One region of the Synechococcus sp. R5-12 genome, then DNA from elsewhere that is predicted to be linked to it. Evidence: predicted binding sites of a transcription regulator. Region 1 holds the regulator's gene; the other holds the start of a gene.
What was found. Region 1 encodes NtcA, which controls nitrogen genes in cyanobacteria. Its sites were predicted from a motif close to GTANCNNNNGNTAC; they were not measured.
Positions count from the first base shown of each region.

Region 2: a site for NtcA is predicted at 4,834-4,847, ahead of NW843_RS00430 (cob(I)yrinic acid a,c-diamide adenosyltransferase). Genes of this name have one in related genera too.

Region 1 is NZ_JANSIM010000026.1:426-9,353, reverse strand. It holds gene NW843_RS02015 (prolyl oligopeptidase family serine peptidase) at 1-1,383, shown strand, start outside; gene eno (phosphopyruvate hydratase) at 1,380-2,663, opposite strand; gene ntcA (global nitrogen regulator NtcA) at 2,902-3,576, opposite strand; gene NW843_RS02000 (M61 family metallopeptidase) at 3,835-5,736, shown strand; gene NW843_RS01995 (hypothetical protein) at 5,808-7,061, shown strand; gene NW843_RS01990 (hypothetical protein) at 7,072-7,959, opposite strand; gene psbV (photosystem II cytochrome c-550) at 8,281-8,823, shown strand; gene psbV2 (photosystem II cytochrome PsbV2) at 8,850-8,928, shown strand, end outside.
Region 2 is NZ_JANSIM010000005.1:715-7,786, reverse strand. It holds partial or broken gene NW843_RS00450 (ATP-binding protein) at 1-165, shown strand, start outside; gene NW843_RS00445 (isocitrate/isopropylmalate dehydrogenase family protein) at 344-1,426, shown strand; gene NW843_RS00440 (D-isomer specific 2-hydroxyacid dehydrogenase family protein) at 1,483-2,409, opposite strand; gene NW843_RS00435 (phosphodiester glycosidase family protein) at 2,746-3,957, shown strand; gene NW843_RS00430 (cob(I)yrinic acid a,c-diamide adenosyltransferase) at 5,032-5,739, shown strand; gene dcd (dCTP deaminase) at 5,863-6,444, shown strand; gene queA (tRNA preQ1(34) S-adenosylmethionine ribosyltransferase-isomerase QueA) at 6,528-7,072, shown strand, end outside.

The DNA of each region.
Region 1 (8,928 bases):
AAAGAGTGGGGCTTTGCCGGCGGGGTTACTGAAGATGGGAATTACCTCATCATCTCCGTCTGGCGGGGCACGGATCCCAAAAACCTCATCTTCTACAAAGACTTGCGGGATCCCCAGTCTCCTGTAGTAGAGCTCATCCGCGAGTTTGAGGCCGAATACAGCTTCGTGGGCAACGACGGATCCCGCTTTTGGCTGTTGACGGACTGCCAAGCTCCTCGGCGGCGACTGGTGGCGATTGACTTGGAGCAGCCCGACCAGGTGCAGGAGGTGATCCCCGAGGCGGAGGAGACCTTGCAGGGGGTTAGCTTGATCAACAATCAGTTTGTGGCCTTCTACCTCAAAGACGCCCACACCCAGATCAAGACCTTTGCTTTAGACGGCACCTACCTAGGAGAAATCCCGCTGCCCGGGCTGGGATCTGCCAGCGGCTTTGGCGGCAAGCGCTACGACACCGAGACCTTCTACACCTTCACCAGCTTCACCACCCCACCCACCATCTACCGCTACGATTTCACCAGCGGCACCAGCACCCTGTTCCGTCAGCCCCAGGTGGATTTCAATCCCCAGGCCTACGAGGTGCAGCAGGTGTTCTACACCAGCAAAGATGGCACCCGCATCCCCATGTTTCTTGTCCACCGCCGCGGCCTGGCTCGGACAGGGGATCACCCCACTCTGCTGTATGGCTACGGCGGCTTTGGCATCTCACTTACCCCCAGCTTTTCAGTGGGTCTGGTGGCCTGGCTGGAAATGGGCGGTGTCTATGCCCAGCCCAATTTGCGCGGCGGCGGCGAGTACGGAGAAGAGTGGCACCAGGCGGGCACCAAGCTCAACAAGCAAAAGGTGTTCGACGACTTTATTGCCGCTGCTGAGTGGCTGATAGCCCATGGCTACACCAACCCCGCCAAGTTGGCCATCTCCGGCGGCAGCAACGGCGGCCTGCTGGTGGGGGCCTGCCTGGTTCAGAGGCCGGAGCTGTTTGCAGCGGCCCTGCCGGCAGTGGGGGTGTTCGACATGCTGCGCTTTCATAAGTTCACCATCGGCTGGGCCTGGATCTCCGAGTACGGATCCCCGGAGAACCCGGAGGAATTCAAGGCCCTCTACGCCTATTCCCCTCTGCACAACCTCAAGCCCGGCACTGCCTATCCCGCCACCCTGATCACCACCGCAGATCACGACGACCGGGTGGTGCCCGCCCACAGCTTCAAGTTTGCCGCTGCCCTGCAGGCAGCCCAGGGGGGATCCCAGCCCATCCTCATCCGCATCGACACCAAGGCAGGGCACGGGGCCGGCAAGCCCACCAGCAAGCTGATTGAGGAAGCTGCCGACCGCTGGGCCTTTTTGGTGCAGGTGCTAGGGATCCCCTGGGACGGAACGGGAAGTTAGCGAGCTCTAGGACCCAGGCCCACCCGACCGGCATAAACTGCCGCTTCCCCCAGCTCGTCTTCGATGCGCAGCAGTTGGTTGTACTTGGCAATGCGCTCGCTGCGGCAGAGGGATCCGGTTTTGATCTGCCCGGCACGGGTGGCCACCGCCAAGTCGGCAATGGTGGTGTCTTCCGTCTCGCCAGAGCGGTGGCTGATGATGGTGCGAAAGCCGGCTTGAACTGCCAATTGGATGGCCGAGACGGTCTCCGTCAGGGTGCCGATTTGGTTGGGCTTGATCAAAATGGCGTTGGCGGCGGCGCTGTCGATACCCTTTTGCAGGCGGGTCAGGTTGGTTACAAACAGGTCATCTCCCACCAGCTGTACCCGGGATCCCAGTTGAGCGGTCATGGCTTGCCAACCGGCCCAGTCTTCTTCCGCTAGCCCATCTTCAATGGAAAGGATGGGATAGTTGGCCAGCAGTTGCTGGTAGTAAGCCACCATATCAGCCGCGCTGTGGGCTTTGCCCTCAAAGTGATATTGCCCATCCTGCAGCAGCTCGTTGGCGGCCACATCCAAGGCCAAGGCGATATCTGCTCCCGGTTTGTAGCCTGCCTGTTCAATAGCCGTCATCAGCAGATCCAAAGCCGCCGCATTGGAGTCGAGATCAGGAGCAAACCCCCCTTCATCCCCCACACCGGTGGACAGCCCCTTCTGCTGCAGCACTTGTTTTAGTACCGCAAACACCTCAGCCCCGTAGCGCAGCGCCTCGCGAAAGCTGGCCGCTCCAATGGGCACAAGCATAAATTCTTGAATATCGACGTTGTTGTCGGCGTGGGCGCCGCCGTTGAGCACGTTCATCAGCGGCACCGGCAGCAGGTTGGCAAAGGGCCCCCCCAGGTATTTGTAAAGAGGCAAGCCCACTGCTTCCGCAGCCGCTTTGGCTGTCGCCAGAGAAACTGCCAAAATAGCGTTGGCCCCCAGGCGGGACTTGTTGGGGGTGCCGTCCAGGTCGATCAGCAACTGGTCAATACGGGCTTGGTTGAGGGCATCTTTTCCCTGCAGCTCCGACTGGATGGGGCCAAGGATGTTTTCCACCGCCCTCAGCACGCCCTTACCGCCGTAGCGTTTGGGATCCCCGTCCCGCAGCTCATGGGCCTCAAAGGTACCGGTCGAAGCGCCGCTGGGAACCTGCGCCAAGCCCGTCGCCCCATTGGCTAAACCCACCAGGGCCTCTAAGGTGGGGCGTCCTCGCGAGTCGAGGATCTCATGGGCGGTAATCCACTCGATGGCCGTTTCCACAGTTACACCTCAGCAATTGGCTAGACAGCTCTGGCCAAAGCCAGATCCCCCCATAGACTAGTAGGTTTTTGCCCGCGATCCGGTCAGCTTCCAGAAAACTTTAAGTCTGTCCTTTAGGTATAGAGATTCTTCAAGGCTGCAGCAGTAGATTGAACATAGGCCGGCCAGAGCTTCAACCAGCCGTCGAGCGGGGTTTGCCTGGGCAAGGTGCTGCTCAGGAAGTGTTCTCCTCTTCCTTCTAGGCAAAGCGATGGCTCAGCCGCATCGGGTCGTGTACGGTGATCTTCTTCTTGTGAATGGAGATGTACTTCTTCTTGCGCAGCTCTCCCAACAGGCGGGTGATGGTGACGCGGGTTGAGCCAATGGCCTCGGCAATGGCCTGGTGAGACAGCTTGAGATCGATGGTGACCCCATCTGGGCCAGGCACCCCGAAATCGCGACAGAGAATCAACAAAAAGCTGACCAGACGGGATCCCATGTCGCGATGAGCCAGCGTCTCGATCATCATCTCCGTTTGCAAGATACGAGACGACAGGCTTTTAACCAGCAACATGGCCAGTTCGGCGTTCTCCTGTAGGGATTTCTCCACCTGCTCGATCGGTAGAGAGAGCAACTCGGTAGGTGTAAAAGCCACCGAGTGATAAAAGCGGTCGGAGCGCTGTCCCGTGATAAAGGAGAGCACGCCGAAGATGCTGTTTTCCCGCAGGAGGGCAACGGTGATTTCCTCTCCCATTTCGTAGACCCGCGAGAGCTTAACGGCTCCCTTCACCAAAAAGTAAACCCGCTCCGCCGGATCCCCTGGAAAAAAAATGGTCTTCCCGCGCTCAAACGTTTCGATAACCGGAGGATGGTGAGGGCCTCCCAATTGCTTGAAGGCTGTGATCAGAGATTTTTCCGCTACGGCCACCGCCATACTCATCAACCTTTTAAGGTCAGTTTATACCTAAGATCAACCTACTAAGATCAATCTAGAAGCATTAGGCTAGGTTGCAGCCCATTGACTTCAGAATCTACGAGGATACCAAGATTTACCCTAAAGTAGAAGGTTCTGCCCAGGCATCTTTGTAGCACGTGCTACATTTTTGAGTCTCGTTTTTGCCCCAGAAAGGGATCCCCAACCGAAAGCAGGGGTTAGGATAAGAGCCATTGTCGCTGGGGGTTGCGTCGGCCCTTGGCGGTAGAGAGTGGAGTGGGTTGGAACATTCTATCTATCTATCTATCTATGGGGATCCCAGAGGTTATCGTTGCTGCACCTTCTCAACTGAGCCGCCAGCATTTCACAGTGCGGATGCCGGATCCGGCCAATCACCTGCTGGAGGTGGAACTGCAGATCCAAGAGGTGGATCCAGAGGTGCCTTTGCGGCTGCGACTGCCGGTGTGGACGCCGGGATCCTACTTGGTGCGGGAGTATGCCCGTCATGTGCAGGAGTTTCAGGCGGCAACTGAGCAAGGGATCCCTTTGGCCTGGCGGAAGGTGGATAAGAATACCTGGCAGATCGATCCGCCGGGCTGTTCTGCCGTGAAGGTGTGCTACCGGGTCTATGCCTATGAGCTGACGGTGCGCACGAACCATCTGGATTTGACCCACGCCTATTTCAACGGGGCAGCGCTCTTCCTCTACGTGCCCGGTCGCGAGCGGGAACCCCACACTTTGACGGTGATCCCCCCCAAGCCGGATTGGCACATCGCCACCAGTTTGCGGCCCTTGACCTCTCCTTCTGAGGATCCCACTTCCGGCCAGTCTTTTGTGGCGGAAGACTACGACGAGCTGGTGGATAGCCCGGTGGAGGTGGGTCCACATCGAGTGCAATCGTTTGAGGTGGAAGGGATCCCCCATTACTTTGTGGTTTGGGGGTCGGGCACTCTGGATGTGGAGCGGGCTGTCGCTGATGCTAAGGCGATTGTCAAAACCACAGCCGCGTTTTTCGGTGGGCTACCCTACGACCGCTACTGGTTCATTGTGCATTTGTCGCCGGGAGGATTTGGTGGCCTTGAGCACAAGTACAGCACCACCCTTCTTTACTCTGGGCTAGAGCTGCATCAGCCGGAGTCCTATCGGCGCTTTTTGTCTTTGCTGGCCCACGAGTTGTTTCATGCCTGGAATGTCAAGCGTCTGCGTCCGCTGGCATTGGAAAAGATCGATTACAACCAGGAAAATTATCTGGAATGTCTGTGGTTTTGTGAGGGGGCGACCAGCTATTACGAAAACGTCATCTTATTGAGGGCAGGGATCCTCAGTGCCGGCGATTTCTTGAAGATTCTTTCCGAACAGATTGGTCGCTTACAGCGTACTCCGGGCCGGGCCGTGCAATCGCTGCGGGAGTCCAGCTTCGACACCTGGATCAAACTCTACCGCCCCCACGAAAACACCCTCAACAGCCAGGTTTCTTATTACTTAAAAGGGGCTTTGGTCTGTTGGCTGCTGGATCTGCACATTCGCCACCTTTCCGGCGGTCAGGGATCCCTGGATACAGCTTTGCAGGATCTGTGGCAGCGCTTTGGTCGGTCAGAGAAGGGCTACAGCGACCAAGACTTGCAGGAGGCGTTTGAGCGGGCAGCTGGTGCCGATCTTGGCCGGTTTTTCTCCGCCTATGTGGAAGGCACGGAAGAGCTAGACTACAACACTTACCTACGCCCCTTTGGCCTCACCCTTAAAGCCCACTTCAGCCGCCCCAACCCCATCCCATACCTGGGCCTTAATTTCAACGGCGAGGGCAATCGCATCAGCACAGTGGAGATGGGATCCCCGGCGCAAAAAGCGGGCATCTGGGCCGGCGATGAGCTGGTGGCCCTGGATGGGTTCAGGGTGAGCGCTGCCAACTTGGCGGAACGCTTGACGGCCTATCAGCCCCACCAGATCATTTGTTTGAGCGTTTTTCAAGCCGATCAGTTGAAACATTTCTGGATCCCGTTGGATCCCCCTCGGCCCGATGTCTACACGTTGGAGGTGTTGCCTGAACTGACTCCTGCTCAAGAAGCTCTTCAGCAAGGCTGGCTGGGATCCCTTGTCGGCGCCCAGCTTCGGTCAGAGGCAGGTCCCCATCTGCTTGAAAATTCACCTATCTCCTCCTAGCATGTTGAGGCAAGCAGGTAATCCAGTTAACTGGAAAGAAAAGTAACAGCAGCAGAGGACAGGAGTATCTGATGGACTTAGTTTTGGTTTTATTGATTGGGGCAGCTGTTGGTTTCTCGGTAGGCATTTACGTTGCTCGCCAGTATGGGGCCAGTCCTAAACTGGAAATCTGGAAACGAGAGATTATCAGAGATATATCTTCGCAGCTAAGCCAACGCAGCCAAGAACTCAACAACCCGGACAAAGCACTCATCAAGTTGAGCGAAGGATTGGTAGACAAGATTTCTCAAAAGTTACAGGAAAAGTTACAGGCCGTCCAAGCTACCCTTGAAGAGTTTAAATTTCGCCTTGCTGACAGCCAGCAAAGCTTGCTACAGGACTGGGGCAGAGACCTTCTACAAGCTATATCTGTAAAGTTGGCCGAACATGGCCAGCAACTGAACAATCAGCTAGCCATTCTGGAAAATCGAGCGACAAATCAAGCAGTAAGTTGGGACTCACAAGAAGTTGCTGTTGTCAAAGCGCTTGAGGAAAGTTTCCAGGAAGTCATTGATCATATCAGCCGTGATAAGTTGAGGTTAGCTTTATTTCTGTTTCTGTGGTCTAAAGGAATAAGAATTAAAAGCTTGGAAACCAAGGAAGCAAGTAGGGTTGGTAGCAAACTGAACAGCAAGCTAAATCAGATATCCAACTTTATGGGAGATAGATATTATTCAATTAGAAAACTCTACAAGTCGATAAAGTCAAACATGAACGAAGGAGAGGCTTTCTCCCTGATTCTGAAAGACGAGCCAAACCAGGTAGTATCAGATAGTTGCCAACTTGCGAATATGCTCTATAGTATCGCCTTCTTGGAGGAGTACCATTATTTGAAGTCTCCTAGATCTATAGAAGCAAAGCCGAGCAGAGACCCAAATGCATTGAACTTTCTATCAGGAGGATGGCTGGAGCGATATGTCAAAGAAAAGCTAGTAAAGATTGCCAGTCAGCAAGGCAAAAAGATCAGTTTTTCTTACATCATGAATACTCAAGTTACTTTGCCGGATGGAAATGATTTTGAAATAGATTTATTCTTTTATGTCAATGATAAGTTTTACTGGGTAGAATCCAAAACGGGTGATTATCATGAAAGTATAGACAAGTACTCTAGGTTGGCTTCCAGTCTTGGTCTTCAGCAGAATCAGGCTTTTGTAGTCTTGACTGATGTTGATCAGGATAAGAAAATTAGCCTGTCTTCCAGTTATAAGCTGTCAGTAATCGGCGTTGACGATGTTGAGCCGACCTTTATCAAAATTCTGAAAAGTCATGTCCGAAAGAGCACCTGACAAAAGCTAGCTAGGCCACAATCTTGACGGCTTGCTCCATACACCACCAGGGATCCTCCGCAAAAGCTGGCATGGGAGTGCTGCCTGCTTTGCCCAGAATGGCCAGCCGGACTTCCCGATCCAGGCGGGATCCGGCCCCGTAGGGATCTTCTGAGGGAGGTTCCAGCCGTTGCCCCAGAGGGGGCATCACCATAATGCCTGGCTGCATGCTGGTGCTGCTGACCCAGATTTTGAAGCGATCCACCGCTACGTCTGTTCCTTCTGGCAGCTGCATCTGCAGCAGGTAGCGGGGGCCAGAGCCAATCAGCAGGCTCTCGTTGGGGCGTAAACGGGCAGGCAGATCTGGTTGATAGGGGTAAACCAAATCCACGCTGTACCGCCGCTCGTCAAAGACGGTGACATAAACATGCACTGGAGTGGGGGCTCTGTTTCTCAAGGCAATGGCCAGGTTGCGGCCTGCTTGGATTTGCACTTTCCCTTGGGGATCCCGCGGCAGGGGGCTCACTTCGGCAGGGGCAGAGCTGCTGGCCGGGGTTTCCAGTTGGAGAAATTCCACTTCCAAGATGCTGCTCAGCGCATCGCTGGCAGGTTGCAGGTTCAAAAGATTACCAAAAGCAGCCACGTGCTCCAACAGCCGCACCAGCTTGCGAGGCAGGGCCAGTAGCTTCTTCACTGGGATCCGGAAGGCCGCCAGAGCCACCTCTTCCCCCCGCCGGTAAAAGTGATAAGTGGCATCGGGCAACAGCTCTACCCGCAAGTCCGCTGCTTCCGGGTCTGTGTAGGTCAGAAGCGGTGAGGCCGGCAAGGCCGCCAGCAAATCGGCAACGGGCATTTGCACTTGACTGGGATCCGCACAGGTGAAAGCCACCCGCAACGGCTGGAATCGGATAGAGGACATGGGGAAAACCTGGAACGGAGTCTGCCGTATTCTCCTGCTCTGAGGTTGCCAGGCAAGCAAGCCAAGCTCTATATTACCTGCTCATTACCTGCTCAGTTGTCTCGACTGGGCTGTGGCCAAGTCAGCTCTCGGCCAACAGACTCCCAACAGGCCATAGCTCCGTAATCAAACTTAACACCAAAGGCAAATGGAACCATTGGGAAACTATCCCGGATCCCATCTGCAAATGATCTCTTAATGGTCTATTCTTGATCCTGTTGTCGGGTTTGTGGCTGGAGTGGAGCCCACCTCTCCTCTTTCTAGGCTGATCTACGGAGAACCATGTTTAGCAAAGCTTTTTCTTTTCAGAAGGTGTTTGCGCCAGCGCGTCGTCGGTTGCTTGTCCTGCTGTTGGCTGCGTTGATGGCTGGGTTTGGCTGGGGTCTGGCTCCAGTGTTTGCAGCTAGGGATATTCCTGCAGTGGCTCTGTCGCCAACTGAGTCTATTACCTTTACCGAAGCCCAGTTGGCCAAAGGGAAGAAGCTATTCAACACCGCATGCGCCCAGTGCCATGTGGGCGGCCAGACCTATCCCAACCCGGATGTGAGCTTGAAGCTTTCGGATCTGGAGGGGGCAACTCCCCCACGGGATAATGTGCTGGCGATTGTGGATTACATCAAGAATCCAGTCACCTATGACGGGGTGGAGTCTCTGTTGGAGTATCACCCCAACACCCAGCTCACCAGTGAGTATCCACGTCTGCGCAACCTCACCGACGAGGATCTGAAGCTGATTGCGGGCTACATTCTGGTGCAGGCCAAGACCGTTCCCGGCTGGGGTGGTACCAAGAACGAAAGCCACAGCGACCTATCAGCCTATCTCTAATGCCGCATCTGGATCAGAAGTTGCCTATGAGATGGCGGATCCCGTCTCGCCTCTGGGCCTGGGTCGGGATCCTAGCTTTGTTGTGGCTGGGGCTGGCCAGTCCGG
Region 2 (7,072 bases), on a different contig from region 1:
TCCAAGAGTGGGGCGGATCCCGCCCAGCCGCCCGGCCATGGCCACGGGTTGCTCAACATGCGCTACCGAGCCGAGTTGATCGGGGCAAGCATTGCTTGGCGTAGTCGCCGCTTTGGCAGTGGCACAGTGGTGGAACTGCGGATCTCTTTGCCGCCGAGTTCCTAATCTTGTCCCCAGCCCAGTCTTTTCAAGGTAGCGGACGCAGCATTTTCGGTCTCAACCTGTTCTATAGTCGTTTAAGCTCAAGGGTTCCCGGTTCTCTAACCTGTCTGGTGGAGGGATCCTCTCACGCTGGCAAGGCGGAGTTTTTGCGCTGTCGTTAACACTGCGAGGAGAAGCATCTGTGGCCTATCGTGTGACTTTGATCCCTGGGGATGGCATCGGCCCGGAAGTGGCCAAGGCGATGACCACGGTCTTGGAGGCTACTGGGGTTCGGTTCGAATGGATCCCGGTAGAGGCAGGGGTGGAGGTGATTGAAAAATACGGCACCCCCTTGCCGCCCCAGGTGTTGGAGTCCATTCGGGAAACCAAAGTGGCGATCAAAGGGCCGATTGGCACTCCCGTAGGTACTGGCTTTCGTTCGGTCAACGTAGCCATTCGCAAGGAGCTGGATCTCTACGCCAATCTGCGCCCGGCCAAATCCATGCTCGGTGTCAAAAGCCCTTTTCAAGACATCGACCTAGTGGTGGTGCGGGAAAATACCGAAGATCTCTATGCCGGGATCGAGTTTGAACGGGGCACGCCGGAAGCCATCCAGGCGCGGGAGGAAATGATGCGCCTTTCCGGCAAACCCATCCGCGAGGGATCCGCCATCGGCATCAAGCCCATTTCGGACTTCGGCAGCCGCCGCATTGTCAAATTTGCCTTTGAGTACGCCCGCCAGAATGGCCGCAAGAAGGTGACGGCAGTGCACAAAGCCAACATCATGAAATTCACCGATGGCTTGTTTCTGCAGGTGGCGCGGGAGGTGGCCCAGGAGTATCCCGACATCGAGTTTGAAGATCGCATCGTGGACAACATGTGCATGCAACTGATGCAAAAGCCGCAGCTCTACGATGTGCTGGTGCTCACCAACCTCTATGGGGACATCATTTCCGACTTGTGCGCGGGGATGATCGGCGGGCTGGGGGTGGCGCCGGGGGCCAACATCGGCGACGGCATTGCGGTTTTTGAGGCCATTCACGGCTCTGCTCCCAAGTACGCTGGCCAAAACAAAGTCAACCCCTGCGCTCTGATCCTCTCCGGGGCGATGATGCTGCGCTACCTAGGAGAGCGAGAGGCTGCCGCAAGGGTGGAGGCGGCGGTGCAGGCGGTGATCGCCGAGGGCAAGCAGGTCACCTATGACCTGGCCACAGGGGATCCCGTCGGCACTCAGGAAATGGCCAAGGCCATTGCTGCCCGCGTGCGGGAGATGGCTTCGCAGTAGGGTTTGGCGCCAAATGTTCTGATCCCAGGCTCCCCAAGGGAGGGGGGCTAGAGGACTCAATACCCCAAAACCGGATCCACCACCCCCAGCAAGGGATCCCCGGCCCGGAAGCGCCGCACATTTTCTCGCACCCGCTTAGAGAGGGCTGGGACAATCATGGCATCGGTAAGAGCAGTGTGGGGGGTAATCAGGCAGTTGGGCAAGCTCCAGAGGGGATGCCCATCCGGTAGGGGTTCGGGATCCGTGACATCCAAGGCGGCCCCGCGAATGACCCCCTGCTGCAGGGCGGCCACCAAGTCGGAGGTCACGATGTGCTTGCCTCGCGCCACATTCACCAGCCAGCACTGGGATCCCATCTGCTCCAACTCAGCTTGGGCGATGATCCCCTCGGTTTCCGGCGTGAGGGCCAAAGCCAGGATCACCACATCTGCCCCTGCCAACACCGTTTGCCGTTCCGCGAGTGTCACCACCCGCGTGGCCCCCGGCAAGGGATCCGCCTTGCGACGCACCACGTCGATGGAGCACTGAAAAGGCTGCAACAGCTTGATCAACTCTTGGGCGATGCCCCCGGCCCCAAAAATGACCACGCGGCTGCCCCAGAGGCTGGTACCGGAGCCTTCCTGCCACGTTTGGGCCAAGGCGCGGATCTTCAAGTCGCGCAAGCCGGCCAAGGTCAAGGCCAAGGCATGTTCTGCCACCGGTTGAGCATAGACTCCCTTGCCACAAGTCCACACATAGGCAGGATGCAAAACCCCTGCCCGGACAAAAGGCTCTACCCCCGCCCAGGGCAGCTGCACCCAGCGGATCCCTTTCCCTTCCGCCAGACAGCACTTCAGGCCGGGCACATCAAAGGCATCGGCCCAGACCAAGGCTTCTGCTTCTGCCAGGGGCACAATTTCGCCACCCCCTGCCAAAACAGCCTCTTTGAGCCAGGGGCGAAGATGGCCGGGTTCGACGGCAATGCGTTTGCCTTGGATGCCCATAGGAACCGTTGGATAAGGCTTTCCCCTTGCCAGGATACTGTCGGCAGAGCGAGAGATGGCATGCACGGGCAGCCGCAAAAACCGGTGATCGAGTGTTAAGGGATCCCAAAGGGATCCTGGGCCACTTCCATAGGATCGCTAGGGTGAAAATTAGGGCTGCTGTGTTGGCTCAATCCTTAAGTAGGTAGCATTCCCCGATGACCCTTTCCGAACTGCTGATCTTGGTGACGCTGCTCTTTCCCGGGATCCTGTTGTCGCTCATTGTGATGGGAACCTTTGCCGCAGGGGGATAATCATCTCCCAATGACAATGGTGAAGCCCTAAAGACGTGAAGACATGTCCAAAACCAAGCTGAGCGCCTGGGTCATGGGCTGGGGGTTAGCCTGCACTGCTGCTCTCTTTTTGCCCAGCGTGGCTGCTCAAGCTCAGGTGACCCTCGGTGTGCAGCCGGTGCGGGTGGTGCAAGGGATCCCTTTGTACCAGAAGGAGGTTTGGGTTGGAGACAATCGGATCCCCGTTTCTATCGTGGTCATTTCTCTCGCAGCGGGCCAACTGCGGCCTATCTGGGCTGCACGCGCGGGGCTGGTGGGTTTGGGGGAGCTGTCTTCCTTTGGCCCCGAACAGGGGGCAGTAGCCGCCATTAACGGTGGGTTTTTCAACCGCAACACCCGTCAGCCGCTGGGGGCAATTCGTCGGGATGGCCGTTGGATCTCCAGCCCCATTTTGGGTCGTGGGGTCATCGCCTGGTCGGATGGGACGGCAGGGCAAGAAGGGGGATCCGTGCGCTTTGCCCGTTTGCGGATGCAAGCAGAGCTGCGCAATGCCATTGGGGATCAAATCCCAGTGGTGGGCATCAATACAGGCTATATCCTGCCCGGCATCTCCCAGTTCACCCCCGACTGGGGATCCACCTACACCACCCAAACGGACGACGAAATGCTCGTGATGGTGCGGGAGGATCGGGTGCAAGAGATTCTGATGGCTGGCCTGGCCGGCAGTTTAACGGTACAGATTCCCAGTGAGGGGTATGTATTGGCAGGGCGGGGGCTAGAAGGTGCCCTAGAAGCCCGCAAGCTGGTTCCCGGGGATCGCCTCAGCTTTTATCTGCGCTTGGATCCGCCTGAGCTGGAAGCCTATCCTCACCTCTTGGGCGCAGGGCCGCTCTTGCTCTTGGATGGACAGGTGGTTTTGGATGCCCGATTGGAGGGATTTCAGCCCCTCTTTCGCAGGCAGCGAGCCGCCCGCAGTGCCATTGGCCAACTGGACAGCGGACATTTGCTGCTGGTGACCGCCGGCAATGCCCAGGAAAATCAAGGGCTCACCCTGCTGGAGATGGCGCAGTTGATGCAGCAATTGGGCTGTCGCCATGCCTTGAACTTGGATGGGGGCAATGCTTCCACCTTGGTGCTGGGGGGAGAAGCCGTCAATTGGGAACACCGACACCCAGAAGCCAGCCCACTCAACAGCGAGACGGATCCCAGTCCCTCCCGGCGGCGTACACCCCGAGTTCACAATGGCCTAGGGTTTTTCCCAAGCCCAAGTCGGTGACAGAAAACTTTTGTGCCGGCGGGATAGAGTCTTTTCCCTTTGATCCAGGGATCGAGGGTGGGATCCCCGGACTTCCTGGCTGATTGGAGGAGGGGGCAGGTATTCTCCAGGATTGGATCTACCTTCTCAAGAAAAAGATCTCTCCCCCCGCCAGAGGAAGGACTCGGCTTTGATTGCGCAATGGGATCCCGGCAATCTCAGCACCCAAAGCCCCAGAGCTTTTTCAGGTCAATTTTAAGTAGGATCCAAACTGAACGCCCAATGCTCATTTCTCATAACAGAAATAGAGATTTAAGTAGAAAACATTGGCCTTGAGACCGGTAAGAAAAATGATCAAAGAGGCGATCTCTTGAAGAAGACGACCTCAGAGTATAAAAGGCACGCAATTCTTTACGCTTCTGCTAAATCAGATGCTGGTTTTCAAAAAAGTATTGTCAATAATCCATTTTTTGACGAAGATGATTGACGAATTTATATTTCTTCACTCTCGAGGTTAGAAATTAACTCCTTGGACTTTTGGTTACAATTCTCTCTACTACGAATGTTCGCTAATGTGTAGGCCTACCCGGCTCCCGACCAAATGTATAGTTGTTTTAAAAATGACTATCTCTCCTGGTGGACAAGGCTTTTGGGGTAGGTTGACCCTTGCTCCTCTCTCGTGGGTGGGCTGCTGGTACTGGCATTCCTGTTTGTGAGAGTTAATCTTATTTGGAAGAAATTGATCTTTTTCTCAAATTTTTATAGAGCACCTCTATACTCAAGTGAGATAGCCCCACACACAAGCTTCTGGGCTAGGCCTGAAATTTTATTGAGATCCCCTGTCAAAGCTTTTCAGGTATTGCCTCTTGTGCCAAAAGGCTAGGATGGGCAAGGATTGTATTTTCTATTACTCTATTGGGGATGATTTGTATGCCAGCTAGAAGCAGAACCGACTCATTGACGGATACGCACAGGTGGTGTTTCATGGAATCCATAGCCGACGCTCTCCACCACTTGTAGGCCTTGTAACCTAGGGCCGTGTTCTCTAGCCTGCTCGCGAGATAGAACGTGGTTTGCACTGCTTCTCCAAATCCTATGCCTTCCTCCAAGGATGCCGCTCCTGTAGCCCGCGCCAAACAGCCTGCGGCTCAAGCCAGCCCTGCTGCCGGCGAGCTTTTCCTTCAGCAGAATGGATCCCTCTCCGCCCAGTTGGTTCCCCAGGGATCCCTGCAGCTTTACACCCACCCCAGCCGGGGCATGTTTACGCCTGTCATGGCTCAGGCGATGCGCTTGGCAGGCCAGGGAACGCGGGTGCTGATCGTGCAATTTCTCAAGGGTGGGATCAATCAGGGGCCCGCAAATCGTCTCTCCCTGGGCAGATCCTTGGAGTGGGTTCGTTGTCGCCTGCACCGCTGCATCGATACACCTCACCTAGAGCCTGAGGAGCGGGTGGCATTGGATGAGCTGTGGCAATTTACCCAGGAGGCTGTCAGGAGTGGCCGCTATGACTTGGTGGTGTTGGATGAGCTGAGCTTGGCTGTGAAGTTGGGCCTGATCCCAGAAGCGGAAGTGCTGAGCTTAATCGACCAGCGCCCCATCTCCATGGACATGGTGATCACCGGGCCGGAGATGCCAGATTCGTTTCTGGAGCGGGCCGACTTGATCACGCAGCTGCGCCTACGTGGCATCCCAGGCCCAGGGCTGCGCACTGCCGATGGGAATGTTGCCTGCTCTCTGGATCCCCCTCAAGTCAGCGGCACAGGTGCTATGCCTACAGCAGCCCATGTTGCTCCGCACCGCTAGCGCAAACAGTTTCCGCTCCGAAAGACCTAGGCAACACGGGTCGCGTCAGGGGGGCAGAGTCCCAATAAGACTGGAGCTTGTCCACCAGATGTGCCCTCACTCTCCAGGAAGCCGGCTGTAGCCATGTTGAAAAACGACCGCTGGATCTGTGAGCAAGCGCGGCGAGGGATGATTGAGCCCTTCTGTCCTGAGCTGGTGCGCGCTGTTGAATCTCGGCCTGTTTTGAGTTACGGGCTGTCCTCCTATGGCTACGACATCCGCCTGTCGCCGGTGGAGTTCAAGATCTTTCGCCATGTGCCCGGCACAGTGGTGGATCCCAAACGGTTTAACCCCAAGAATCTGGAAGCGGTGGAGCTGCACCACGACGAGATGGGGGATTACTTTATCATCCCGGCCCACTCCTATGGGTTGGGGGTGTCTTTGGAGCGGCTGCAAGTTCCGGATAACATTACCGTGATCTGCATTGGCAAATCTTCCTATGCCAGGGTGGGCCTGATTGCCAACCTGACGCCCGCTGAGGCGGGATGGCGGGGCTATCTCACTCTGGAGTTTTCCAACGCCTCCAGCGCCGACTGCCGTGTGTACGCTAACGAAGGGGTGGTCCAGCTTCTGTTTCTGGAAGGGGATCCCTGCCAAGTGACCTACGCCGACCGCGCTGGCAAGTATCAGGATCAGCCGCAGCAGGTGGTGGTGGCCAAGGTTTAGCTGCTTCCCTCAAAAGGGAGAGGGTTGGCGGGATCCGGTTGGCTATGCTGGATCCACGTAGAACCCCATCTTGATTCATCTCCATGGATGACTCTTTTTCGCCTGCTGCCGCTCCCCCCGGTGAGGCTGAGCCTTTGGGCGATAGGGAGCCCAATCCGGATCTGCTCACAGCTTCCTACGACTACACCCTCCCTCCAGATCGGATTGCGCAAACGCCGGTGGAGCCCAGGGATCAGGCGCGGATGCTGGTGGTGTACCCGGATAGGCACGAGCATCGCCGCTTCTGCCATCTGCCTGACTACCTGCGGGAGGGGGATCTGCTGGTTCTCAACGATACCAAGGTGATCCCGGCCCGCCTGTTCGGGGCTAAGGAACCCTCTGGGGCGCGGGTCGAAGTGTTGCTGCTGGAGCCTTGCCTGGAAGGGATCCCTGCCGCCGCGCAACCTCTGCCGGATCAGGCGTGGAGCTGGCGGGTTTTGGTCAGGCCGGGCAAACGGGTGAAGGTGGGGGATCGGATTGGTTTTTGGAGCAAGCAGGGATCCCCCTCTGGGCTGAGGGCCACCATTCTGGCTTTGGATCTGGAAACCGGCGGGCGAGTGGTGCAGTTTGAGTGGGAAGGGGCGCAACC